DNA from 4 places in the Massilia jejuensis genome. Region 1 is predicted to be linked to each of the others. Evidence: predicted binding sites of a transcription regulator. Region 1 holds the regulator's gene; each other region holds the start of a gene.
What was found. Region 1 encodes LexA, which represses DNA repair genes until DNA is damaged. Its sites were predicted from a motif close to ACTGTATNNNNATACAGT; they were not measured.
Positions count from the first base shown of each region.

Region 2: the regulator LexA is predicted to act here: its motif matches at 2,190-2,207, upstream of dinB (DNA polymerase IV).
Region 3: the regulator LexA is predicted to act here: its motif matches at 1,977-1,994, upstream of recA (recombinase RecA).
Region 4: the regulator LexA is predicted to act here: its motif matches at 2,349-2,366, upstream of imuA (translesion DNA synthesis-associated protein ImuA).

Region 1 covers NZ_JBHSMS010000079.1:59,109-63,474, forward strand. Annotated here, with positions in the region: gene ACFPOU_RS21975 (replicative DNA helicase) at 1-117, opposite strand, end outside; gene rplI (50S ribosomal protein L9) at 238-690, opposite strand; gene rpsR (30S ribosomal protein S18) at 727-1,017, opposite strand; gene priB (primosomal replication protein N) at 1,055-1,348, opposite strand; gene rpsF (30S ribosomal protein S6) at 1,379-1,780, opposite strand; gene lexA (transcriptional repressor LexA) at 2,022-2,657, shown strand; gene ACFPOU_RS22005 (tetratricopeptide repeat protein) at 2,845-3,606, opposite strand; gene ACFPOU_RS22010 (cystathionine gamma-synthase family protein) at 3,681-4,366, opposite strand, start outside.
Region 2 covers NZ_JBHSMS010000023.1:22,563-26,928, reverse strand. Annotated here, with positions in the region: gene ACFPOU_RS05810 (S8 family serine peptidase) at 321-2,102, shown strand; gene dinB (DNA polymerase IV) at 2,231-3,307, shown strand; gene ACFPOU_RS05800 (recombination-associated protein RdgC) at 3,395-4,291, shown strand; gene ACFPOU_RS05795 (asparaginase domain-containing protein) at 4,358-4,366, opposite strand, start outside.
Region 3 covers NZ_JBHSMS010000004.1:58,089-62,454, forward strand. Annotated here, with positions in the region: gene ACFPOU_RS01220 (sensor histidine kinase) at 1-1,159, opposite strand, end outside; gene ACFPOU_RS01225 (response regulator transcription factor) at 1,156-1,866, opposite strand; gene recA (recombinase RecA) at 2,057-3,139, shown strand; gene recX (recombination regulator RecX) at 3,185-3,646, shown strand; gene ACFPOU_RS01240 (DUF2889 domain-containing protein) at 4,071-4,366, shown strand, end outside.
Region 4 covers NZ_JBHSMS010000026.1:136,556-140,921, reverse strand. Annotated here, with positions in the region: gene ACFPOU_RS08395 (Fic family protein) at 1-883, shown strand, start outside; gene ACFPOU_RS08390 (hypothetical protein) at 994-1,275, shown strand; gene ACFPOU_RS08385 (hypothetical protein) at 1,298-1,618, shown strand; gene ACFPOU_RS08380 (hypothetical protein) at 1,628-1,867, shown strand; gene ACFPOU_RS08375 (hypothetical protein) at 1,864-2,235, shown strand; gene imuA (translesion DNA synthesis-associated protein ImuA) at 2,381-3,100, shown strand; gene ACFPOU_RS08365 (hypothetical protein) at 3,266-3,409, shown strand; gene ACFPOU_RS08360 (hypothetical protein) at 3,546-4,283, opposite strand; gene ACFPOU_RS08355 (thermonuclease family protein) at 4,363-4,366, opposite strand, start outside.

The DNA of each region.
Region 1 (4,366 bases):
GATGCGGTCCCAGGCCGCATTGTCGCGCAGCAGGCCGCCGATGACGGACTGCTCTGCTTCGATGGAATGCGGGGGAATGCGCAGCGATTCGATCTGCGGATCTGCGGGGGTATTCATGGCGGGCATTATAACCCTTCGTGTCGAGCGGCTGAAACAATTGGAGAGTTTCTGGCCGTAAAAAAAGCCGGGCAAACCCGGCTTTTTCTGTAGTGCAACAAGCGTGACGACCGCTAGGATTTAGGCAGCTTCGCCAACGACGGCAACGGTGATTTCCACGACGACGTCGGTGTGCAGCGCGACGGCGACCGGGTGTTCGCCGGTGGTCTTGAGCGGACCGGTCGGCAGGCGCACCTGCGCTTTTTCGACTGCGAAACCTTGCTTGGTCAGGGCTTCGGCGATGTCGAAGTTACCGACCGAACCGAACAGACGACCGTCGACGCCGGCTTTCTGGGCGATGGTGATGGTCATGCCGTTCAGCTTTTCGCCCTGGGCTTGCGAGGCGCCCAGTTTTTCAGCGGCTGCTTTTTCCAGCTCGGCGCGCTTGACTTCGAACTCGGCGACCGCCGACGAAGTAGCACGACGGGCCATCTTTTGCGGGATCAGGAAGTTACGCGCGTAACCGTCCTTGACCTTGACCACGTCGCCCAGGTTGCCGACGTTAACAACTTTTTCCAAAAGGATAACTTGCATATTTTTCTCCAGGATGTTCTGAACTGTACGACGCGATCAAGCGTTGTGCAGGTCGGTGTACGGCAGCAGCGCGAGGTAGCGTGCGCGCTTGATCGCGGTGTCGACCTGGCGCTGGTAGTGCGCCTTGGTGCCGGTCAGACGTGCCGGCATGATCTTGCCGTTTTCCTGGACGAAGTCCTTCAGGGTGTCGACGTCTTTGTAATCGACCTGTTCCACGTTCGCGGCGGTGAAGCGGCAGAACTTCTTGCGCTTGAACAGCGGGTTTTGCTGTTTGCGCTTCTCTTTAAGCTTGGCTTTGTTTTTGTCGAACTTTTTACCGAATGCCATTTGAGGCTCCTGTATCTAAAAGGTGGCCGCTAACAATTTAAGCGGCGGCACTAAAATCAATGATGTGAAACACCAGGGCTTTACTGTTGCGACTCTTCCTGGCCAAAAATCCCGTGAACTGGTGCGCGGCGCCGAGCTCGGCACTGGCGAAGCGGCCCGAAATCTCGCCCGCGGCAAACGCGGCAATTTCGAACTCGACCAGCCGGTCCACCCCTGCCTCGACCTGTTGCGAACTGTGCATCAGGATTGCCGACACGACCGGCACCCCGGCGGGGGTATAGCGCAGTACGTCGCGTTCAGCGATGGTAGCGACGACTTGAAGCTGGTTCACTGCCCGTTCACGATTCCTGGCAAGAAAAAATCAGGCAGCAGCGGCGGCCGGAGCAGGAGCGGCGGCCTGGGCCGGGGCTTCCGCACGGTGGCTCTTGGCTGCGTCTTCGCGCTGGACCGACTTCATCATTGGCGATGGGGTCGTTTCAGCTTTCTTCATCTTCACGGTCAGGTGACGCAGCACGGCATCATTGAACTTGAATGCGGTTTCCAGCTCGACCAGGGTCTCGTTGTCGCACTCGATGTTCAGGCAGATGTAGTGTGCCTTCGGCAGCTTCTGGATCTGGTAAGCCATCTGGCGACGGCCCCAGTCTTCGACGCGATGGATGTTACCGCCGCGGCTCGTCACCGTGGTCTTGTAACGCTCGATCATCGCCGGGACTTGCTCGCTTTGGTCCGGGTGGACGATAAAAACGATTTCATAATGACGCATGCAACACTCCTTGAGGACGTTTAAACAAATGCCCACCTCGGCGTCAAGACGAGTGTGGGAAGGGAAAGCCGGCAATTATAGCGTGCTACGGCAGCCGGCGCAATGCATGGAGGCCGGGCGTCGGGCGTCGCCCGGCCGCGACACCTTGCTAACCAGAAATCGATAAAAAGTGTGGATTTTCCTTGCATTCGCCGAAATACTGTACAAAAATACAGTCTGAATCATCAACCATGCCAGACCCATGCTCAAGCTCACCGCAAGGCAAGAACAGATCCTCAACCTGATCAAGGAAGCGATCGACAATACCGGCTTCCCGCCGACCCGCGCCGAAATCGCCAGGGAACTGGGCTTCAAGTCGGCCAATGCAGCCGAGGAGCACCTGCAGGCGCTGGCGCGCAAGGGCGCGATCGAGATCGTCTCCGGCACCTCGCGCGGCATCCGCCTGATCGGCGCCTCCCTGCCGGCGCCGGCGCCCAGCATCCCGGCGGCGCTGCTCATGTCGCTGCCGCTGGTCGGCCGCGTCGCCGCGGGCTCGCCGATCCTGGCCCAGGAACACGTCGAGGCCACCTACAACGTCGACCCGGCCATGTTCGGCGCCCGTCCCGATTTCCTGCTGAAGGTACGCGGCTGGTCGATGCGCGACGCCGGCATCATGGATGGCGATTTTCTTGCGGTCAAGAAGGTCGACAGCGCCAAGAATGGCCAGATCGTGGTGGCCCGCATCGGCGAAGACGTGACCGTCAAGCGCTACCGCAAGACCGGAGAGCTCATCGAACTGCTGCCGGAAAACCCGGACTTCACCGTCATCCGCGTGGAACCGGGCGACGAGTTCGCGCTCGAAGGCTTGGCCGTGGGCCTGATGCGCAGCTGGCACTGAGACGCTGTCTTGGCAGGAAGGGGCATGTTGCTGACCATGCATGGCCAGCCATGCAAGGCCGGGCCACGCTGCTCCCTCGTCGAGCGCGTCGGCAACGGCGCATTCCTTGACCGGACAGCTCCTGCTCCGACAAATCCCCAGCCGTAAAAAAGGCCGCGCTCGCGGCCTTTTTTACGTCCCGGCCCGCTCAGTTGCGCGGCGGCGCGTAATTGGATTTGCGCGCTTCGATGTCGCGCGCGCGCTCTTCCGAGGGCGCCTTCCCGACGATGGCATTGTGCTCCTTCACGTAGGCTTCGGTGGCGCTGCGCCAGGCCGCCAGGTCGGCCAGCACCAGTTTCGAGCTCACCCGCGCTTCCTCGGCCAGGTTTTCCTGCACCTGGGCCAGGCGCGTGGCGGCGCGCGTGGTTTCGGCCTGGTTCATCAGCTTGGCGATGTCGGCGGGAATGCGCTTGACCAGGGGCGAGGCGGCATTCAGGTTCGTCACGTAGTCGTTGTAGCAGTTCTGCCAGCCGGTGACGCTGGCCGAGACGCGTTCGATGTCCGCGGCTTGCTTGGAGATGGTGGGAATGCGCGGCACCGCGCAGTTGAACTTGCCGCTTTTCAGGTCTTCGCCCTGGTATTGCTCGACCCAGTGCAGGATCTCGGCGCGGCGCGCGCTGCGCTGCTTGATCAGTTCGAGCGAGGCGACGGCGACCGCATTGCCCTTGGCCGCCGCCTTGCGGAACCAGGCCTCGGCCCGGGCTTCGTCGACGGCCCCGGCTTCGCCGTACAGGTACATCTCGCCCAGGCGCTGCTGCGCCTCGACATTGCCGGCATTGCCGAGCTTGGTGTATAGCTGGAGCGCTTCGGGATAGGATTTTTTCGCGAACAGCGCATGTGCGGCGGACAGCGGATCGGCGTGGGCTGCGCTCGCCGACAGCAGGCTCGCGACGAGAAGAAGACGCTTCATGGAAGGGCCAGGGGCGGGGGAAATAGGCATCATACCGCGAAGCCCCCGCTGCCTCAACCGCCTTGCCGGGGCGGTCAGTCCCCCAGCGCGGCGCGGAAATCTTCCAGCAAGTCGTCGCTGTCCTCGATGCCGACCGAGACCCGGATCAGCGACTCGGCGATGCCCATGCTGGCGCGGCGCTCGGCGCCCATCTCGAAGAAAATCGTATGGGCAACCGGAATGACCAGCGTGCGCGTGTCGCCCAGGTTACTCGCAGGAATCGCCAGTTGCAGGCGGTTCAGGTAATCGAAGGGGTCGATGTCCGCGCGCAGCTCGAAGCTCAGCAGCGAGCCGGCGGAGCGGAACAGTTCGCAGGTCAACCGGTGCTGCGGATGCGAGGCCAGGCCCGGATAGTGCACCGCGCAGACGCGTTCGTCGGCCTCGAGCATCCGCGCCAGTGCCAGCGCATTCGCGCTGGTGCGCTCCATGCGCAATGCCAGCGTCTCGGCGCCGACCGCGATGTGATGCGCCGCTTCCGGCCCGAGGGAGGCACCGAAGTCGCGCAGCGCCTTGGCGCGCAACTGGGCCATGCCCTGGGCGGCGGCCGGCTGCTTGCGGAAGTTGTCGGCGATGTGAGGGTAGGCGCTCCAGTCGAACAGGCCCGTATCGGTCAGCGCGCCGCCGAGGGCGATGCCGTGGCCGGCGATCGACTTGGTCAGCGAATTGACGACCAGGCCGGCGCCGACCGCCTTCGGACGGAACAGGTAGGGCGTGGTCATCG
Region 2 (4,366 bases), on a different contig from region 1:
AAGTTGTCTTGTCTTATTGCACAGTAAGGATTGTTGCGACGATGATAATGAAAATGGGCCATATGTTATTTGGCGCACAGTCAACATGTGCAAATAAACGATGTTTTTGTTAAGTCAACCGTTCAAACCGTTGCGAAATTGCATCAATCAGCAGGAAATTCCCGACATGCATGATTACTCCGCAGTACATTTTCTCAGCCGCCAGTTCGAGGGCATTTCGGTTATCGCCGAAAACCATAAACCAGGGCACTACCTGCCTTGACGGAAAAACTACACACGAAGGGCTCAACATGAAGTCGACGCATTCGATTCACCCGTGCTTGTTGAAAGTTGCAGTCGCAGTCTCCATCGCCACCGGCTCGCTCGCGGGCGCCAATGCCGCCGGGATCGCTCCCGATGCACAGGCGACGGCGACCTCGCAGTTCATCCTCAATACCGACCGCCTGATCGTCAAGTACAAGGACGCCAGCGTCGGCGCCGCCAAGGCACGCGTGGCCACCGCGATGACCGCCGCACGCCAGGCGATCGCCGACCGTGCCGGCCAGGAGTTCGGCCTGCGCCTGCAGGCGCTGCGCACGACCGCCACCGGCGCGCACGTGTTCAAGATCGACCGCAAGGCCTCGGTCAAGGATGTCGAAGCGCTGGCCAGGGAGATGATGGCGCGCGACGCCTCGATCGAATACGCTGAGCCCGACCGTATCATGACCAAGAAGGCCACGCCGACCGACCCGATGTACGCCCAGCAATGGCATTACTTCGAAGCCACCGGCGGCCTGCGCCTGCCGGCTGCCTGGGACACGACGACCGGCGTCGGCGTGCGCGTTGCCGTCATCGATACCGGTATCCGTGCCCATGCCGACCTCTCCGGCCAGATCCTGGCCGGCTACGACTTCATTTCCGACGCTGCCATCGCCAACGACGGCGGCGGCCGCGACAGCGACGCTTCCGACCCGGGTGACTGGACCGCCGCCAACGAGTGCGCCGCCGGCGACCCGGCGTCGAATTCGAGCTGGCACGGCACCCACGTGGCAGGCACCGTGGCCGCGGCCACCAACAACGGCGTGGGCGTGTCCGGCGTTGCCTACGGCGCCAAGATCGTGCCGGTGCGCGTGCTCGGCAAGTGCGGCGGCTATACCTCCGACATCGCCGACGCGATCATCTGGTCGTCGGGCGGCGCCGTTGCCGGCGTTCCGAACATCGCTGCTCGTGCACAAGTGATCAACATGTCGCTCGGCGGCGGCGGCGCCTGCGGCACCACGACCCAGAACGCGATCAACAGCGCACGCTCGCGCGGCACCGTCGTCATCGTCGCGGCCGGTAACGAGAACGTCAACGCCAGCAATTCGAATCCGGCCAACTGCGCCGGCGTCGTGACGGTCGCCGCCACCAACCGCAATGGCGCCCGCGCACCGTACTCGAACTACGGCGCCGTGGTCGACGTCGCCGCTCCCGGCGGCGATGCCAACGGCTACATCCTGTCGACCCTGAATGCCGGTACCCAGGCACCGGCCGCGGACAACTATGCCGGCTACCAGGGCACCTCGATGGCGACCCCGCACGTGGCCGGCGTGGCCGCGCTGATGTTGGCCCGTAACAGCGCATTGACCCCGGACGAGATCGAATCGAAGCTCAAGAGCACGGCACGCGCCTTCCCGGGCACGTGCACGAGCTGCGGCACCGGTATCGTCGACGCGACGGCGGCCGCGGCCGCGGCCACCACGGCGCCGGCCGGTCCGACGATCTCGGAAACCGAGTCGAACAACACGATCTCGACCGCGAACGCGATCAGCACCACCGGCACCACCGTCAACGGCACCATGAGCGCCTCAACCGACTCGGACTATTTCGTCGTACAACTGCCGGCCGGTAAGACGCTGTCGGCATCGATGACGCCTGGCCTGTCGACCTCGGACTACGACGTGTACATCTACAACAGCGCAGGTACACTGCTGGCCGCGGCCGAAGGCGGCGCCGGCGTCACCGACACCGCGACCGTGACGAACACGACCACCTCCACCGCCGCACGCTACGTGCGCGTCAAGTACTACAGCGGCGGCACCGGTTCGACCAACGGCAAGTACACGCTGAAACTGACCTGGTAATCGACGCTTCCGTCGTCGGCTCGATCGGACGCGCGGCTTGCCGCGCGTCTTTTTTTTGCCCTTGCACCAAACCCCAATTGACGAGATACTGTACGAAATGACAGTAGTCGGCCCCGGCCGCCGCCAGAGTGAACCCCCCCGCACGTAAAATCATCCATTGCGATTGCGACTGCTTCTACGCGTCGGTCGAGATGCGCGACGACCCGTCGCTGCGCGGGCGTCCGCTCGCCGTCGGCGGCCGTCCCGACCAGCGCGGCGTGGTGGCGACCTGCAACTACGAGGCGCGCCGCTACGGCATCCATTCGGCGATGGCCACCGCGCAAGCGATGAAACGCTGTCCGGAACTGCTGGTCATCCCGCCGGCGATGGAAAAATACCGCATCGCCTCGCGCCAGATCATGGAGATCTATGCCGACTACACCGACCTCGTGGAACCGCTTTCGCTCGACGAAGCTTATCTGGACGTGTCCACTTCCGCGCACTGCAAGGGCAGCGCCACCCTGATCGCGCAGGAAATCCGCCGCCGCATCTTCGAGACCGTCGGCATCACCGCCTCGGCCGGCGTCGCACCCAACAAGTTCGTGGCCAAGATCGCCAGCGACTGGAACAAGCCCGACGGCCTGTTTCTCGTGCGTCCGGAAGAAGTCGATGCCTTCGTGTCGGCGTTGCCGGTCAAGAAGCTGCACGGCGTCGGCAAGGTCACGGCGGCCAAGCTCAATCAGCTGGGCGCGCAAACCTGCCTGGATTTGCGCGGCTGGACGATGCAGCAATTGCAGCACCACTTCGGCAGTTTCGGCGCGCGCCTGCACGACTTATGCCGCGGCATCGACAACCGCGAAGTGCGCGCCGAGCGCGAGCGCAAGTCGGTCAGTACCGAAGAGACCTACACGAACGACGTGCCGGACTTGCCCGCCTGCCTGGCGCTGCTGCCCGAGCTCTACCAGCACCTGCTGGGCCGTATCGGGCGGGCCGGCGCCGAAAAATGCATCAACAAGCTGTTCGTCAAGATTAAATTCTCGAACTTCCAGCAGACCACCGTCGAGTGCGTGGGCCATGCGCCACACCTGCCGACCTTTGCCCGGCTGATGGAAACCGGCTGGCTGCGCGCCAGCCGCCCCGTGCGCCTGCTGGGCGTGGGCGTGCGCCTGGGCGAGACCGAACACGTCGAACAGCTCAACCTGTTTGACGAACATGCAACACATTAAAAAAGGCGCTGTTGCCACCCGAAAATAGGCGGCGCTCAGCGTGTAGAATGTCGTTCCCCTGAAATACTGAAACAACAGAAAGCAACTATGTGGTTCAAGAATCTTCAGATTTACCGCCTGCCCGCACCGTGGGCCTTCACGCCCGAACAGATGGAAGCGGCGCTCGCGCCCCAGGCCTTCACGCCGGCGAACAGCAACGAACTGCTGCGCCAGGGCTGGGATGCGCCGCGTCCGAACGGCGCTCTGGTGCACGTCGTCAACAAGCAGATGCTGATGATGCTGGGCACCGAAAAGAAGCTGCTGCCAAGCTCGGTGATCAACCAGGTCGCCAAGGCCAAGGCTGCCGAGATGGAGGAGCAGCAAGGTTTCCCTCCAGGTAAGAAGGCGATGAAAGAACTGAAGGAGCGCGTGGCCGAGGAACTGCTGCCGCGCGCATTCACGATCCGCAGCAATACCTGGACCTGGATCGACCCGGTCAACGGCTGGCTGGTGGTCGACGCCGCCAGCCCGGCCAAGGCCGACGAAGTCGTCAAGCTGCTGCTCAAGGGCGTCGACCGCATGCCGCTCGAATCGCTGCGCGTGCAGCGTTCGCCGGTGGCCGTGATGACCGGCTGGCTGGAAGCCGATGAAGCGCCATACAACTTCACGATCGACCAGGACACGGAACTGCGCGCGACCGGCGAAAGCCGCGCTGCCGTGCGTTACGTGAAGCACTCGCTCGATCCGGACGATATCCGCCGCCACATCGCCGCCGGCAAGCAATGCACGCGCCTGGCCATGACCTGGAACAGCCGCGTGTCGTTCGTCCTGACCGAATCGCTGGCGATCAAGGGCGTCAAGCCGCTCGACGTCATCAAGGAAGGCGAGAGCGTCACCAACAGCGACGACGAGCGTTTCGATAACGACATCATGCTGATGACCGGCGAACTGGCCAAGATGCTGGCCGACGTGGTCGACGCGCTGGGTGGGGAAGCGAAGGCGTAAATCGCGCGCCGCCGGATCGGCTTGCGACGAAAACGGACCCGCATACGGGTCCGTTTTCGCATCGGTCTACAGCGG
Region 3 (4,366 bases), on a different contig from region 1:
TCTTCACGTCCTCGTCCTGGGCCTCGTAGCCGAGGTCGATGCGCTGGGCAAACGAGGCTTGCACCCAGTCCTGCACCACGCCACGGGCCACGGCGGCCAGGTCGACTTCCTCGAAGGCCAAGCCCGCATGCGGCTGGTTTTCCGCGCGCGCCAGGGCCAGCAGCTGGTTCACCAGGCGCGTCGCCGATTCCGAACTTTTTGCCAATTGTTCGAGCGAACGATGGATTTCGTCCGGGTCGACCTGGCGCAGGGCCAGTTCGGACTGCATGCGCATGCCGGCCAGCGGCGTCTTCATCTGGTGCGCGGCGTCGGCGATGAAGCGCTTTTGCATGTCGATGGTCTGGGCCAGGCGGCCGAGCATGTCGTTGAGCGAGCCGACCAGGGGCGAGATTTCCTCGGGCACCTGGCGCGAATCGATGGGGGAGAGGTCGTCGGAGGGACGGGCGCGAATGCGTTCCTGGAGTTCGGCCAGCGGCGACAGGCCGCGCGAGAGGGCGAACCAGACCAGCGCCAGGATGATCGGCAGGATGATGAACTGGGGCAGGATCACGCCCTTGATGATCTCGTTGGCGAGCAGCGCCCGCTTCTCGAGCGTTTCGGCCACCTGCACCAGCGCCTTGCGCGCGAAGGCGGGCGAGCTGCTGTCGGGCGGCGATAGCGGGTCGAGGTTGATGTACAGGTAAGCCACGCGCAAGGGGGTGCCGTGCAGGACGGCATTGCGGAAGTGCACGGCCCCATCCTTGTCCCCGTCGTCCTCGCGCGGGCGCGGCAGTTCGCGGTCGCCGTCGACGTGGCGTCCGGCGGCGTCGACCACCTGGAAATACACGCTGTCGATGTCGTCGGCGCGCAGGATGTCGCGCGCGCTGCGGGGCAGGCGGAAATCGATGACGCCGTCCACTTCGCGCATCTGCTGGGCCAGGACCGTGACCCGGTCTTCGAGCGCATGATCGAAAGGCTGGTTGGCGATCGATTTCGCGACCAGATAGGTGATCGCGATGCTCATCGGCCACAGCAGCAGCAGCGGGGCGAGCATCCAGTCGAGGATCTCGCCGAACAGCGAATGCTGGATGTTTTCTTCGGGCTCGGGGTTGGGCGGGACGTAGAGCGGCTCGGGCAGCCCGGTATCGGGCTCGATCAGGCCCGCATCGCGTTCGTTCACTTCTGGTCGACGGCTTGCTCGGCGCCGGCGCGCGCGGCGTCGGAATACTTTTCCAGGCAATAGCCCAGGCCGCGCACGGTAGCGATACGCACGCCGCCGAGCTCGATCTTCTTGCGCAGCCGGTGCACGTAGACCTCGATGGCGTTGTTCGAAACTTCTTCTCCCCATTCGCACAGATGATCGACCAGCTGTTCCTTCGACACCAGTCGCCCGGTGCGCGCCAGCAAGATTTCCAGCAAGCCCAGCTCGCGCGCCGACAAATCGAGCATCTGGTCGTTGATGTAGGCGCTGCGCCCGACCTGGTCGTAGACCAGCGGGCCATGGCGGATGACGGTCGGGCCGCCGCCGGCGCCGCGCCGGGTCAGGGCACGCACGCGCGCCTCCAGCTCGGACAGGGCGAAGGGCTTGGCCATGTAGTCGTCCGCCCCGAGGTCGAGCCCCTCGACGCGCTGCTCCACGGAGTCGGCCGCGGTGAGGATGAGCACCGGCAGCAGGGAGGCGCGCGCGCGCAGGCGGCGCAGCACTTCCAGCCCGGACATCTTCGGCAAGCCCAGGTCGAGGATCAGGAGGTCGAACTCCTGGGTGGACAGGGCCGTGTCGGCATCCTGTCCGTTGCGCACGTCGTCGATCGCGTAGCCGGACTGGCGCAGGGAACGCGTCAGTCCGTCCGCGAGTACGCTATCATCTTCAGCAAGCAGAATTCGCATAAGATCACCCTGTTATCAATTAGACTTTCTGGCCGCCCCCATTGTGTTTGATTTGGCGCAACAATGCGAGCCTTCTTCAACAGTCAGGCAAATTTGCGCTTGCCAAAACCACTGGATTTTTATACAGTAGTGGATATTGAAAAGCGTGAGGGTGCCCACACCTTGGTACCTCCAAGACTGAGAGAAAATTATGGACGACAAAAAAGTAGTACACAACGCTGCTGAAAAAGGCAAGGCTCTTGCCGCCGCCCTCGCGCAAATCGAAAAGCAGTTCGGCAAGGGTTCGGTCATGCGCATGGATGCGAACACGCCCGTCGAGGAAGTGCAGACCGTCTCCACCGGCTCGCTGGGCCTGGATATCGCACTGGGCGTCGGTGGCTTGCCGCGCGGCCGCATCGTGGAAATCTACGGTCCGGAATCGTCGGGCAAGACCACGCTGACGCTGCAGACCATCGCGCAAATGCAAAAGATCGGCGGTACCTGCGCCTTTATCGACGCCGAGCATGCGCTCGACGTCGGGTATGCGCAAAAGCTGGGCATCAAGCTCGACGAGCTGCTGATCTCCCAGCCGGACACCGGCGAGCAGGCGCTCGAAATCACGGACGCGCTCGTGCGCTCGGGTTCGGTCGATCTCGTGGTCATCGACTCCGTGGCGGCCCTCACGCCGCGCGCCGAGATCGAAGGCGACATGGGCGATTCGCTGCCAGGCCTGCAGGCACGCCTGATGTCGCAGGCATTGCGCAAGCTGACCGCTTCGATCAACCGCACCAACACGCTCGTCATCTTCATCAACCAGATCCGCATGAAGATCGGCGTGATGTTCGGCAGCCCTGAAACGACGACCGGCGGTAACGCACTGAAGTTCTACGCCTCCGTGCGCCTGGACATCCGCCGTACCGGTTCGATCAAGTCGGGCGACGAGGTGATCGGTAACGAAACCAAGGTCAAGGTCGTCAAGAACAAGATCGCGCCACCGTTCCGCGAAGCGCACTTCGACATTCTGTATGGGGAAGGCACCTCGCGCGAAGGCGAAATCCTCGATCTTGGTGCCGACAACAAGATCGTGGAGAAGTCCGGTTCCTGGTACAGCTATAACGGCGAACGCATCGGCCAGGGCAAGGACAACGCTCGTCAGTTCCTGAAAGACCGCCCGGCACTGGCGCGCGAAATCGAAAACAAGGTGCGTGCAACCCTCGGCGTGCGCGAACTGCCACCACCGGTCGGCGGCGATGCGGAAGACAAGGCGCCGAAGCTGAAGGCTGTTTCGGAATAATCGGATGGAGACCGGCCAAGGTCTCCTCCGATGCACTGTACCGCCATGCGTGCACCTGTATTGAGTTTGAAAGGCCGGGCCCTGCGCTTCCTCTCCATGCGGGAGCACAGCCGGCTCGAGCTCAAACGCAAGCTGGCGCGCCATGCCGAGGAGGGCGACGACATCGACGCGCTCCTCGATTTCCTCGAAAAAAATAACTGGTTGTCGCAGGAGCGCTTTGCCGAATCGCTGATCCATCGCAAGGCTGGCCGCTATGGCAACAGCCGCGTCGTTGCCGAGCTGCAGAGCCACGGCGTCAGCGGCGAGGCACTGGCCGAACTGAAGTCCGGCCTGGCCGATAGCGAGCATGCACGCGCGGTCGAAGTCTGGCAGCGCAAGTTCGGCACCGTCGCCCGGGACGCGGCCGAGCGCAGCAAGCAAATGCGCTTCCTCATGGCGCGCGGCTTTTCCAGCGCCGCCGTGCGCGCTGCACTCAAGGGCGCACCCGAGGACGACGAGGATGGTTAAACCCGCCTCGCCGGCAGCGCTACGCAGTCTCCATACCGATGACCCAGGCGCCAGCGTGGAGCGCCATCCGGCGATATGCGTCCGCATATTCCTCAACCCGGATGGCGCTACACGCTGGCGCTTGTCGTTGTATGCGCGCTTACCTGCCGCAGGTCGACGGAGGATGAGGCGGCAGGAAAGGCCGGTCACGACCCCGGTGCGCCGTCCGTGCCCGGCGTCGCGCACGAATAAAGGCAAGCTGGCCATCTTTCCCTCCTGCCGGGTCCGGCGCCCTCCATGTTGCAGTGCAACCGCCTCCCGCGTGTGCTAAACTTTCACGGTTTAAGCAGCGCCGCATGAGCGGTTGTTGCCGCAGAAGCTGCGGTAACGTGCATCAGCACACCGGCTGCCCCATTGATCGCCGCTTCAGCGGCACCCGTTTTCTATGCCTCTGTCCTCTCCCGCTTCGCGCTCGCTCCGGCACACGCGCGCCATTACCGTCGAAGCCTATGCGCGCGACGATGGCCTGTGGGATCTTGACGCGCGTATCCGCGACATCAAGGCACGCGACATCGAACTGGCCTCCGGCAACCGCCCGGCGGGCAGCGCCGTGCACGACCTGAGCCTGCGCATCACCATCAATACGGATCTCGAGATCGTCGATGCCGAAGCTTCGTCCGACGCGGTGCCGTATCCCGGCTATTGCGACGTGATCGGGCCGGCCTACAAGAAATTGATCGG
Region 4 (4,366 bases), on a different contig from region 1:
CGCCGATCCGCTGGCGCTGACCGCCCTGAACGAGCTACAGGCCGAAATTCTGGGCACGGCGACCCGCTACGGCATCAGGAAGTCCCCCGTCATCGTCGGGCATACCCATGGGTTCGACAACGCCGTCGACTACATCGGCCCGCCCTGGGAGCGCGCCGGCGAGCTGCTCGATGGGCTGCGGGGAAGCATGGCACGGACTGTCGGCGCCGCGCCGATTCTGCGCGCCTCGCTCGCCTCCTTCGGCTTCGTCTACATTCACCCGATGAGCGACGGCAACGGCCGGATCTCGCGCTTCCTGGTGAACGACGTGCTGCGCCGGGATGGCGCCGTGCCGGCGCCTTTCATCCTGCCGATCTCGGCCACGATCACGAACAAGGCAAAGGAGCGGGCCGGTTACGACCGCGCCCTGGAGGTGCTGTCGCGGCCCCTGATGGACAAGTACAAGGACGATTACAACTTCGGCATGCAATACCTGTGCGACGACGGTGTACGCTCGAACTTCTTCTTTGTCTCGTACGACGACGCCCTGCTCGCCTGGCGCTACCCTGACCTGACACAGCAGAGCGAGTACATCGGAGACGTGGTGCGCCTGACCATCGAGGTCGAAATGAGCAAGGAAGCGAGCGTGCTGCGCGACATGGAGCTCGCCCGCGAGGCCGTCAAGAACCACCTGGAAGGCCCCAATTCCGACATCGACCAGATCATCCGATCGGTGCGCGAAAGCGGCTGGCGAGTATCCAACAAACTCGTAAAGGCCTTCCCGCCTCTCGCCGACGCGAGCCTGGCCGCCGCGGTGGTATCGGCCGTGCGTGACGTGTTCGAGCCGCCGCAGGAATGGGTTCCCGACGAGGACACGCTTGAACCCGACACGCCGACCGGATAGCAGTGCGCACGCGCTGCGCGAGTAAAATATCTTACTCGGCCCAGTGAGATTTCTTACTCGCGGCATGCGCCGTCCTCGCCCAGAATTTCACCGATCGGAAGGCTCGACCCATGACCGACACACCAAAGTACCCCGACCGCTGGGAGTGCGTGCACCTGGCAAAGGTCATGGAAGGTCGCGCCGACTGCCAGGTGTCCGGCCGCTGGCTGCAGTTCCCCGAGGCTGCCTTGGAGAACCCGAACGGCGCCGGCACGCACGCGCTGATGACCGTCGACGTCATGACGGCCGACATCGACGGCAAGGTGCGCAAGCTCTGCGAGCTGGTGCTGGCGCGCGAGGATCTGCTGCTGATCCTGAACCGCATGCCCGTAGTGCCGCTGGGCTCCCCCTAACCCCCAAAAACAAGACCACCACATGAGTAAGAACGTCATTTTTATTTATTCCGGCATCTCCGGCCTGTTCTGCCAATGCGGCAATGCCGAAGTCATCGTCATGAACAACCCGCTGTATCACCGCTATCGCCACTTCTCGACCGGCCGTGATACCTCTGGCGGGCCTGGCCAGATGCTGGCGGCTTGCCAGAAATGCGACAGCAACATGCACAATCCCGAAGTGCGGCCGCAACCGGCTGACCTCCGAGAGCGTCTGCAGGCAGCCTACCCCGGCGTGGACGTCGACGATCTGCTGGCCCAGTGCAGGTACGACCAGGCGCCGGGCACGGCCACCCCGGCTTAGGCAACGACGATGACAAGCAAGCTCGACCCCAAGGAAATCGACGCGCTGCGCGCCGCTGGCTATCACGTGGAGGCTGTTGCCGGCCAGGGCGATGAACGGTACGCCTGGGGCAATTCCCAGTCCGGAGCGAGCCAAAAGGACACCCAGCAACCTCCACGCCGCAGCAGGGATCAGGCCTGGCGCGACTGCCAGGATTACGTCGACGGCGAAGGCGCAGCGCCAGCGCAGCCGGACTGGCTGGACAAGTGAGCACTGGGCACGCACCTGGCCTGGCCGCGCCGCGCGCCGGGGGCGACATGCCCGAGCTCGACATCGACGAGCTGGCGCTAACGCCCGAGCACCGCGCCGACCCGCTGGTCGTTCGATTCGCCCAGCTGTGCGATCGCACCACGCGCGCCGAGAAGGTCAGCGACCCGAAGGAGTGGACGCCGGCCGAGCGCGCCGCTGACCAGAGCGAAGACTGGGAGACGTTCTCGCGCCTGCGCGGCTATTCCAAAGAGGATATTGCGGACTTCCGGGCGTACTTGGAGGCGGCCGCCGACGTCGCGACCAAGTACGGCATCGACGTCGCCTGCTCGATCGACTACTTGGTGCACCGACACTTCGGATCGTCCTAAGCGTCCGGCCCGGCTGCGGTACCACGGCCAGGCAGCCTCAACAGCGCCTAGCGCCCACAAACCGTGGCAGAAGCACAACCGAAGCACCCTTGCTACGTTGGCTACGATAGGATACTGTACATATATACAGTACACTATCGGCCCCATGCCACACGACAACAAACCGGCGCTTGAAGAGCTCCATCCCTCACTTTGGCGCGCCTCCCAGCTGGCCCGCGGCAGCTCGCGCTGCATCGACAGCGGACATCCCGTGTTGGCCAGCCAACTGCCGGGCGGCGGCTGGCCGGTAGGAGAGTTGACGGAGCTGCTCGTCAGCCAGCCGGGTCTCGGCGAGATCCGACTTTTAGGCCCGGCGCTGGTCGCTGTAGCCTCACGCGGGATCATGCTAGTGCAGCCGCCCCACCCGCCCCAGGCCATCGCTTTTGCAGCCCTCGGGGTCGCGCCATCACAGCTCACCTGGGTGTGCCCGACCAAGACCGCCGATGCCCTCTGGGCTACGGAGCAAATCTTGAAATCCGGCTCCGCGGGGTGTGTTCTATTTTGGGCGGCACATTGCCGAAATGACAGCCTCAGGCGTCTCCATCTCGCGGCGCAAAGTAGCGAGACGCTTTTCTTCTTGCTCCGTCCCCTGCAGTCAGCCCAGGACTCTTCGCCCGCGCCGCTGCGCCTCTCGCTTCAGCCTGCAGCCGATGGCATCAATATCGGGTTCGTAAAAAGGCGCGGCCCAGCGCGTGAGGCACCCCTGTTTTTGCCGCTCACCTTACCTGGGATCATCAAGCGCCCTACTACGCCCGGCCGCGTGCCAGCGCCAGCACCAGTTATCGAGGCACCGCGCGCCTGGGAAAGCTATGCGGAGCTTCCGTGAGTCCGCCGGTCACGCTGGCGTGGTTGCTCGGCTGGCGCTTGACGATGCCCGTTGTCACGTGGAAACTCTGTGTGCTGCCAATCCTGCCGCGCCCCCTCACCCTATGATCGAGAGGAATTCATTGTGCTGAAGTCGTCACTCAAGTATGCCAAACGCGTGATCCGAATGACGTCCATGCTTCGCAGCGGTACCGTGCGGTGGTCGAGCTACAAGATGGGCCTTCGGCCGGGCCAGATGGCCGTCTTGGCTGCCGGTGGTGGCTTCGTCTTTTGCGACGAGGCGACGGAAGACATGGCGTTCCCGGAATAACCTCTGCACTCAACACCGATGACCACAAGCCCTACCTTCCCTATCGTCCGATCGCCGATCAAGTCGCTGCCGCACGTGCTGGCGAGTAGGCAGGCGAGACCGAGGAGCAACGCCTTCAGCGCTGCATTCCTTCTAATCACGCACCCGCGGTGCGCGCGGTCCGGTAGCCGGCGACTTCGATACCTCGGCCCTGCGCGACACGATGCCATTCCCGCCCCATTGGTGTGATCAACAGCAGCATCCCGTCGAGTCGGGTTTTCGTGATCGAGACTAGTTCAATCTCGACGGCGGGGAACGTCGTACGGAGCACTTCGCCCAGCTGCTCCAGCGTCGCACCATGGCGGCCGTGACCGAACCACGGGCTGGCCAGGGTCAAGGTGGAGACCTGCGTCGGCAGCTGCCGGGACAACTCTAGCGCGCGACGAATCTCCTGCATCCCTTGGCGAACAAGGCGCGCTCGCCGCCGCTTGCCAGTAAACAGGTGCGAAAACATCACCGGGCCGCGCACGTTCACATGCAGGCTAACCTCGCCCGCGCGCTCCCATCGGAAGACGAACGTGAAGTTCTGGGTGAGGAACGAGACGCAGCGCTGGGAAATGAGCCAGATCAGGGCGAAGACGATGGCGAAAAGGACAGCCGTTGCTGCGGCCCATGGGCCGCCCGAGTTTTGGCTTCCGGCCATCACGAAACTCGTCACAAGCAAGGCGGTTGCCGACCAGATAAAGCTCCACATGCGCCCGAAAGACAGACTGCTGAGAATCGGCCGCCGGCCGATCATGCGGTGGCTCATCAGGCGGTGGCGCAGGGTGGCGCCGACGAAAAACATGGAGATGGCGGCGCCAGCGAATAAGATATGGGGAAGCAGGTCGTACATGTGAAGCCTTAGAGTGGTGGAGACTTCATCATACGAAGTGCAGACCAAGTCTCGCAATAGTAGGGCCAGGCGGCGGCGCTCAG